DNA from 2 places in the Actinomadura keratinilytica genome. Region 2 is predicted to be linked to the other one. Evidence: riboswitches for the same ligand, from Rfam matches in the RefSeq annotation. Region 2 holds a riboswitch; the other holds the start of a gene.
The links. Region 2 has a riboswitch for glycine ahead of gcvT (glycine cleavage system aminomethyltransferase GcvT). Riboswitches for the same ligand answer to the same signal wherever they lie in the genome.
Positions count from the first base shown of each region.

Region 1: linked by a shared signal. The riboswitch ahead of gcvP (aminomethyl-transferring glycine dehydrogenase) and the one ahead of gcvT (glycine cleavage system aminomethyltransferase GcvT) in region 2 are both predicted to bind glycine.

Region 1 is NZ_BAABDO010000088.1:6,961-11,372, reverse strand. Features, by position in the region: gene gcvP (aminomethyl-transferring glycine dehydrogenase) at 1-2,698, opposite strand, end outside; glycine riboswitch at 2,772-2,879, opposite strand; glycine riboswitch at 2,881-2,976, opposite strand; gene ABD879_RS23560 (flippase-like domain-containing protein) at 3,241-4,412, shown strand, end outside.
Region 2 is NZ_BAABDO010000013.1:21,117-25,528, reverse strand. Features, by position in the region: gene ABD879_RS07015 (M50 family metallopeptidase) at 1-1,157, opposite strand, end outside; glycine riboswitch at 1,369-1,465, shown strand; glycine riboswitch at 1,469-1,551, shown strand; gene gcvT (glycine cleavage system aminomethyltransferase GcvT) at 1,636-2,715, shown strand; gene gcvH (glycine cleavage system protein GcvH) at 2,736-3,125, shown strand; gene ABD879_RS07000 (serine hydroxymethyltransferase) at 3,122-4,384, shown strand.

The DNA of each region.
Region 1 (4,412 bases), on a different contig from region 2:
CGGTGTGCGGGGCGTTCTTGAGCGGGTTGTCGTCGCGGTCGTAGGAGCCGTCGGCGACGCGCTGGATCTCCCGCCGGATCTCGATCATCGCGTCGCAGAACCGGTCCAGCTCGGCCAGGTCCTCGCTCTCGGTGGGCTCGATCATCAGCGTGCCGGCCACCGGGAACGCCAGGGTCGGGGCGTGGAACCCGTAGTCGATCAGCCGCTTGGCCACGTCCTCGGCGGTGATCCCGGTCTCCTTGGTGATCTTGCGGAGGTCGGCGATGCACTCGTGCGCGACCAGCCCGTTGCGGCCGGTGTACAGGATCGGGTAGTGCGGGGCCAGCCGCCTGGCCACGTAGTTGGCGGCGATGATGGCGCCCTCGGTGGCGGCGCGCAGCCCGTCGGCGCCCATCATCGCGATGTAGGCCCAGGAGATCGGCAGGATGCCCGCCGACCCCCACGGCGCCGCCGAGACCGGCCCGCCGCCGGCGGGGCCCGCCTCGGGGCGCAGCGGGTGGCCGGGCAGGAACGGCACCAGGTGCTCGCGCACGCCGACCGGGCCGACGCCCGGCCCGCCGCCGCCGTGCGGGATGCAGAACGTCTTGTGCAGGTTCAGGTGCGACACGTCGGAGCCGAACTCCCCGGGCCGGGCCAGCCCGACCAGCGCGTTGAGGTTGGCGCCGTCGACGTACACCTGGCCGCCCGCCTCGTGCACGGCCGCGCACACCTCGGTGATGGTCTCCTCGAACACCCCGTGGGTGGACGGGTAGGTCACCATGATCGCGGCCAGTTCGGCGCGGTGCTTCTCGATCTTGGCGTGCAGGTCGTCCAGGTCGATGTTGCCGCGGTCGTCGCACTTGACGACGACGACCCGCATCCCGGCCATGACGGCGCTGGCGGCGTTGGTGCCGTGCGCCGACGACGGGATCAGGCACACGGTGCGGTGCCCCTCGCCGCGGGAGGCGTGGTAGCCGCGGATGGCCAGCAGCCCGGCCAGCTCGCCCTGCGACCCGGCGTTGGGCTGCACCGACACCTTGGCGTACCCGGTGATCTCGGCGAGCCGCTCCTCCAGCTCGGCGATCAGCTCCAGGTACCCGGCGGCCTGCTCGACCGGCGCGAACGGGTGGATGTCCGCGAACTCCGGCCAGGTGATCGGCTCCATCTCGGTGGTCGCGTTCAGCTTCATCGTGCAGGAGCCGAGCGGGATCATCGACCGGTCCAGCGCGATGTCCTTGTCCTGCAGGCGGCGCAGGTAGCGCAGCATCGCCGTCTCGGAGCGGTGCGCGTGGAACACCGGGTGGGTCAGGTACGGGCTCTCGCGGCGCAGCTCCGGCGGGAACGCGTCGGCCGGGTCGCCGCCGGGCGCCGGGTCCACGCCGAACGCCTCCAGGACGGCGGCGACGTGCTCGGGCAGCGTGGTCTCGTCGCAGGCGATCCCGACGTGGTCGGCGTCGGCGCGGCGCAGGTTGATCCCCCGCTCGAGGGCGGCGGCCACGACCTGGTCGGCGCGGCCGGGCACGCGGGCCAGCACGGTGTCGAAGAACGCCTCGTGCACCACCTCCACGCCGCCGCGCCGCAGCGCGGCGGCCAGCCCGGCGGCGCGGCGGTGCACGCGCTGGGCGATCGCCGCCAGCCCCTCGGGCCCGTGGTACACCGCGTACATGCCGGCCATCACGGCCAGCAGCACCTGGGCGGTGCAGATGTTGCTGGTGGCCTTCTCGCGGCGGATGTGCTGCTCGCGGGTCTGCAGGGCCAGCCGGTAGGCGGTGGCGCCGTCGGCGTCCACCGACACCCCCACCAGGCGGCCGGGCAGCTGCCGCTGGAGCCCGTCGCGCACCGCCAGGTAGCCGGCGTGCGGGCCGCCGAACCCGTACGGCACGCCGAACCGCTGCGCCGACCCGACCGCGATGTCGGCGCCGAACTCGCCGGGCGGCCGCAGCAGCGTCAGCGCGAGCAGGTCGGCGGCCACCACGACCTGGGCGCCGCGCGCGTGCGCCTGCCCGGCGACCGGCGCCAGGTCCCGCACGGCGCCCGACGCGCCCGGGTACTGCAGCAGCACGCCGAAGAAGTCGCCGTCCGGCAGCCCGCCGGACAGGTCGGCGACGGCCACCTCGATGCCCAGGGGGACGGCGCGGGTGCGGATCACCTCGATGGTCTGCGGCAGCGCGTCGGCGTCCACCAGGAACGTGCCGGGCTCCTTGCGCTTGGACGCGCGGTGCGCCAGGGCCATCGCCTCGGCGGCGGCGGTCCCCTCGTCCAGCATGGAGGCGCCTGCGACCGGCAGCCCGGTCAGGTCGGCGACCACCGTCTGGAAGTTCAGCAGCGCCTCCAGGCGGCCCTGGGAGATCTCCGGCTGGTAGGGCGTGTAGGCGGTGTACCAGCCGGGGTTCTCCAGCACGTTCCGCATGATCACGCCGGGGGTGACCGTGCCGTGGTAGCCCAGGCCGATCATGGAGGTGAGCACGGTGTTGCGGCTCGCCAGCTCGCGCAGCCGGGCCAGCGCCGCGGTCTCGCTGAGGGCGGGCGGCAGGTCCAGCGGGCGGGCGGTGCGGATCGCGGCGGGCACCGCGTCGTCGATCAGGGCCTCGGCCCCGGAGTAGCCGATGGCCGCCAGCATCCGGGCGTGCTCGTCCGGGGACGGCCCGATGTGCCGGTCGGCGAACCGGGTCGGGGGATGCTGCGGCGACGCCACCGGGGCGAAGAACTGGCCGGTCATTGGGGATCCTCCTGGGCTGCTGCGGTCGCTCAGGGCGGCCGCCCGCCGCGCTGGCGCGGTCCGGCGACCGGTCTCCCCCTCTGTCTCGGCACCTGAGAGCTTCACCCGCGGAACGGGGTTTCCCCTTCGGTGAGGCGCCCCCGGCCCCTTTCCGGGGGGCGGCGCCTGCTTTCCAGAGGTGCCTCGCCCGAGCGGTCCTTTTGCCTGAGAGGTTCCGGGGAGGGTTGCCCCTTCGGCGCCCCACGCTGGCGGCGTGAGGTCTCTCCCGCACAGGGTCGACGGCGTCCTTTATGGGAACTCTATCCAAAAGCTCCGTGACGATCGTCCGCCGGGGGACGCCCCCCGGCGGCGCGGCACGGCGCCCTCGCGGCGTCCCGCGCGGGCGCCGCGGCAGGCCGCCAGTACGATAACCACAGCTCACGGACGGGACGATCGCCGCGGGCGCAGGGCGAACACTGTTCCCGGCCGGGGGCGGGACGGGGGCGCGGCACGGTGCGCGCGCCTCTCGACGCGACGCCGCCGGTTCTGGAACGCTCATCACGATGACAGGTCCGGACGGCGGTGCGGCGGTGACGCAGACCCAGGAGGAGACGGCGCCTCCCGGCACGGCGGCGCCGGTCGGCGTGCCGGTGGAGGAGCCGGCCCGGCCCGACCGGATCCGGCGGCCCTCGGACGCCATCCGGTTCGCCGCCGCGGTGGCCGGGCTGGTCGGGATCATGCTGCTGGTGTCGTTCGCCCAGCAGACCACGCACGGCCTGCAGACCGACATCGCCGAGGGCACCGCGCACGCCCCCCGGTTCCTGCTCACCCTGGCCACGCTCGTGTCCAGCTTCGGGGTGCTGGCGGTGCCGGTGGCGTTCGCGGTCGAACGGCTGTTCCACAAGGACGGGGTGCGGGTCGCGATCGCGCTGCTGGCCGCGGTGATCGCGTTCGTCCTCACCATCCTGCTGGACGACCTGGTCGTCCCGGCCGCGCCCGGCGGGGTGCTGGACTCGCTGATCTGGGGCGGCACCGACACCCTGCCGCTGCACACCGACATCACGCCGGTCATCGCGTTCGTCACCGCGGTCGGCATGGCCGGCCGGACCCGCTGGCAGGCCGTCACCTGGACGATGATCGGGCTGGCGGCGCTGACCGGCCTGACCGCCGCGACCGCGTCGGTGGCGGCGCTGGCCGCCACCTACTGCCTCGGCAGCGCCATCGGCCACGGCACCCTGTACGCGGTCGGCACCCCCAACCCGCGGCCGCCCGGCACCGCCGTGCTGGCCGCGCTGGAGCGGCTGGGGCTGCGGCCCGTCCGCGGGCGGCAGGTGCCCGGCGCCGCCGACGATCCGCGCCGCTACACCGTGGCGACCGCGCACTCCCCCGGCGAGGCGCCCGCCGACGCCACCGGGCGCGCCCTGCCGCACGGCGACTGGCAGCTGCGGGTCACGGTGCTGGACCGCGACCAGCAGACCGCCGGGCTGCTGTACCGGGTGTGGCGGCTGGTGCGGCTGCGCGGCGGCTCCACCCGCCGGGCGCTGCGGTCGCTGCGCCGCTCGCTGGAGCAGGAGTCGCTCATGGCCTACGCCATGGAGTCGGCGGGGGTGCGCACGCCGCGGCTGGTGGCCACCTGCGAGGTCGGCACCGAGGCGGCGCTGCTGGCCTACGAGCACGTGCCCGGGCGGCCGCTGGACGAAGTGCCGGACGCCGAGATCACCGACGAGCTGCTCGA
Region 2 (4,412 bases):
AGCAGCCGCGCGACGGCCTTCTTGAGCGCCTCCAGCAGCGCCCCGGCCATGTGCCCGCCGTCCAGCGGCAGCAGCGGGATCAGGTTGAACAGGGCGACCGCCAGGTTCACCGAGCCGAGCAGGGCGATGAACATCGCCAGCTTCTCCACCACCGGGCTCTCGGAGGCGGCGATCTCGCCGCCGAGCCGGCTCACCCCGACCACGCCGATCGGCCCGTTGGGGTCGCGCTCCTCGCCGCCGAACGCCGCCTGCCACACCCCGACCATCCGCTGGGGCAGGCGCACCAGCGCCCCGGCGGTGTGCGCGGTCAGCTCGCCCATGTACTCGGCGACGGCCACCGGGCCCTGCCGCTCGCGCTCCTGCAGCGGGGTGATGCCGAGGAACCCGACGTTGACGATCTTGTCGGGGTCCTTGAGGTCGTACATCTGGTTGCGGGTGACGGCGATGCTCAGGTGCAGCGTGCGGCCGTCGCGCTCGACGACGACGGGCACGGTGCGGCCGCCGGAGTCGCGGATCAGCTCCTGCAGCTGCTCGTAGGAGGAGATCTTGCGGCCGTCGTAGGAGACGAACCGGTCCCCCGCCTGCAGCCGCGCCTGCGCGGCGGGCGTGGGCGTGTAGTTCGCCGGGCACTCGGTGGTCTCCTGCCCGGCCGGGATGGCGCACTTGGCCACCGAGCCGATCACCGGCTGCGGGGTGGGCGTGCCGATGCCCATCAGCAGGATCGCGAAGAACAGCACGGCCAGGACCAGGTTCATGGCCGGTCCGGCGAACATGATGATGAGCTTCTGCCACCACGGCTTGGCGTAGAAGACGCGGTTCTCGTCGCCCGGCCGGACCTCCTCCAGCGCCGCGCCGCGGGCCGACTCGATCAGCCCCTGCCACGGGCCGGTGGAGACCTGCCGGACCTGCCCGGGCCGGTCGCCCCGGCGCGGCGGCAGCATGCCGATCATGCGGATGTAGCCGCCGAGCGGGATCCACTTGATCCCGTACTCGGTCTCACCCTTGGTCCGCGACCACAGCGTGGGCCCGAAGCCCACCATGAACTGGGTGGTGCGCACGCCGAACAGCTTGGCGAAGGAGAAGTGCCCGAGCTCGTGCAGCGCGATGGACGCCATCAGGCCCAGGAAGAGGATCAGCACCCCCGTCAGCCAGTCCACCGTGGCACCCTCCTGTGATCTCGGCGACCCGCTCAGGGTACGTCATGAGCCGTATATCCGACCGCGTACGAGTGCACCTTGGCCGTAGCGGGCCGTTCGGGCGTCCCGCGGCGTTCCCGGCCGCGCGTGCCCAGGTCGGGCATACCCCGGGAGGGGTGCGACGCGGGCCTACGCGGGAGGACGGGCCGCTGATACGCTGGCCGTGCGCCGCTGATCCCGCGCGGGAGAGCGCCCTCGCAGCCGGCGGGGGCCGCCGAAGGAGCAAATCCTCCCCGGAACCTCTCAGGCCCCAGGACCGCGCAGGCCAGGCGCCCTCTGGAAAGCGGGGACGCCGTCCCCCGCCGAAGGTGAAAACCCCCGAGGGGTGAAGCTCTCAGGCGCCGATGACAGAGGGGGAGGCACCGACGACGCCGGTGCGCCGATGGGACGATGATGATGCCCGTCCCGACGCGCGCCCCCGCGATGAAGGAGCCCACCCATGTCCAGGAAGACGCCGCTGTACGAGGTCCACGCCGACCTCGGCGCCACGCTCGTCGACTTCGCGGGCTACCGGATGCCGCTGCGCTACGACAGCGAGACCGCCGAGCACCGCGCCGTGCGCACCGCGGCCGGTCTGTTCGATCTGTCCCACATGGGAGAGATCTTCGTGTCCGGGCCCGGGGCCGGCGCGGCACTCGACTACGCGCTGGTGGGCGAGCTGTCCCCCCTGGCGGTCGGCAAGGCCCGCTACACGATGATCTGCGCGCCCGACGGCGGCGTGCTGGACGACCTGATCGTCTACCGGCTCGCCGCCGAGACGTTCCTGGTGGTCGCCAACGCCGCCAACACCGACACCGTCCGCGCGGAGCTGACCGAGCGGGCCGCCGGCTTCGAGGCGGCCGTCGACGACCGCTCCGCCTCCTACGCCCTGATCGCGCTGCAGGGCCCGCGCTCCCAGGCCGTCCTGTCCGAACACACCGACGCCCCGCTGGCCGACCTGCGTTACTACGCCGTCCTGGCGGGGGAGGTCGGCGGGGTGGACGCGCTCATCGCCCGCACGGGCTACACCGGCGAAGACGGCTTCGAACTGTTCGTCTCCCCCGGCGACGCCGTGGCGCTGTGGCGGAGGCTCGCCGACGCCGAGGACGTGGTGCCCGCCGGGCTGTCGGCGCGCGACACCCTCCGCCTGGAGGCGGGCATGCCGCTGTACGGCAACGAGCTGACCGCCGAGACCACCCCCTACGAGGCCGGGCTCGGCCGGGTGGTCAAGCTCGGCAAGAAGGCCGACTTCGTCGGCAGGTCCGCGCTCGCGGCGCAGGCCGAGACCGCGCCAGGCCGTAGGCTCGTGGGGCTGGTCGCGCGCGGCCGCCGGGCGCCCCGCAAGGGGTACCCGGTCGTCGGCTCCGACGGCACGCCGTGCGGCGTCGTGACCAGCGGCGCTCCGTCGCCCACACTGGGCAGGCCGATCGCCATGGCGTACGTCGACAGCGGCGCCGCGGACAGCGGGCTCGCCGTGGACGTCCGCGGCCGGCACGAACCGGTCGACGTCGTCCCCCTGCCGTTCTACAAGCGATCCTGAAAAACCTGGGAGAAACGAACGTGAGCGTTCCGGAACAGCTCCGCTACAGCGAGGAGCACGAGTGGGTGTCCGGCCTCGACAACGAGGACGGCATCGTCACCGTCGGCATCACCCAGCACGCCGCCGACGCCCTGGGCGAGATCGTCTTCATCGAGCTGCAGGCCGGCGAGGGCGACACCGTCGAGGCCGGGGAGCCCTGCGGGGAGGTGGAGTCGACCAAGTCGGTCAGCGACATCTACTCGCCGGTCAGCGGCGAGATCACCGCGATCAACGCCACGGTGGTGGACGAGCCGAAGGTCATCAACGACGACCCGTACGGCGAGGGCTGGATCTTCAAGGTGCGGGTAAGCGAGGAGCCGGGCGACCTGCTCGACGCCACCGCCTACAGCAAGCTGATCGAGGAGAGCTGACCGTGTCCCTCAACGAGTCCCTGGCGGCCGTCGACCCGCAGGTGGCCGAGGCCGTCGCCGCCGAGCTGCGCCGCCAGCAGGGCACGCTGGAAATGATCGCCTCGGAGAACTTCGCGCCCGTCGCGGTGCTGGAGGCGCAGGGCTCGGTGCTGACCAACAAGTACGCCGAGGGCTACCCGGGGCGGCGCTACTACGGCGGCTGCGAGCACGTCGACGTCACCGAGCAGCTGGCCATCGACCGGGCCAAGGAGCTGTTCGGCGCCGAGCACGCCAACGTCCAGCCGCACTCGGGCGCGCAGGCCAACACGGCGGTCTACTTCGCCCTGCTGCAGCCCGGCGACACCATCCTCGGGCTGGACCTGGCGCACGGCGGGCACCTGACCCACGGCATGCGGCTGAACTACTCCGGCAAGCTGCTCAACGTGGTCGCCTACCACGTGCGGCCCGAGGACGGCCGCATCGACATGGAGGAGGTCGCCCGGCTGGCCGCCGAGCACCGCCCCAAGATGATCGTGGCGGGCTGGTCGGCCTACCCCCGGCAGCTGGACTTCGCGGCGTTCCGCGAGATCGCCGACTCCGTCGGGGCCCTGCTCATGGTGGACATGGCGCACTTCGCGGGGCTGGTCGCGGCCGGGCTGCACCCCTCGCCCGTCCCGTACGCCGACGTTGTCACCACCACCACGCACAAGACCCTCGGCGGTCCGCGCGGCGGGCTGATCCTGGCCCGCGAGGAGTACGGCAAGAAGATCAACTCGGCGGTGTTCCCGGGCATGCAGGGCGGCCCGCTGGAGCACGTGATCGCCGCCAAGGCGGTCGCGCTGAAGATCGCCGGGTCGGCGGAGTTCCGCGACCGGCAGGCCCGCACCCTGGAGGGCGCCCGCATCCTGGCCGAGCGGCTGCTGGCCGAGGACGCGGCCAAGGCCGGGGTGAAGGTGCTGACCGGCGGCACCGACGTGCACCTGGTCCTGGTGGACCTGGTCGACTCCGAGCTGACCGGCCGGGACGCCGAGGACCGGCTGCACGAGATCGGCATCACCGTCAACCGCAACGCGGTGCCCAACGACCCGCGTCCGCCGATGGTCACCTCGGGCCTGCGGATCGGCACCCCCGCCCTCGCCACCCGCGGCTTCACCGCCGAGGACTTCGCCGAGGTCGCCGACGTGATCGCCGCGGCCCTGCAGCCGTCGTTCGACCAGGCGGCCCTGGCGGCCCGCGTGCGGGCCCTCGCCGACAAGCACCCCCTGTACCCGACCCTCTAGCGCCTCCCGTGACCGGGGCGACCCCCCG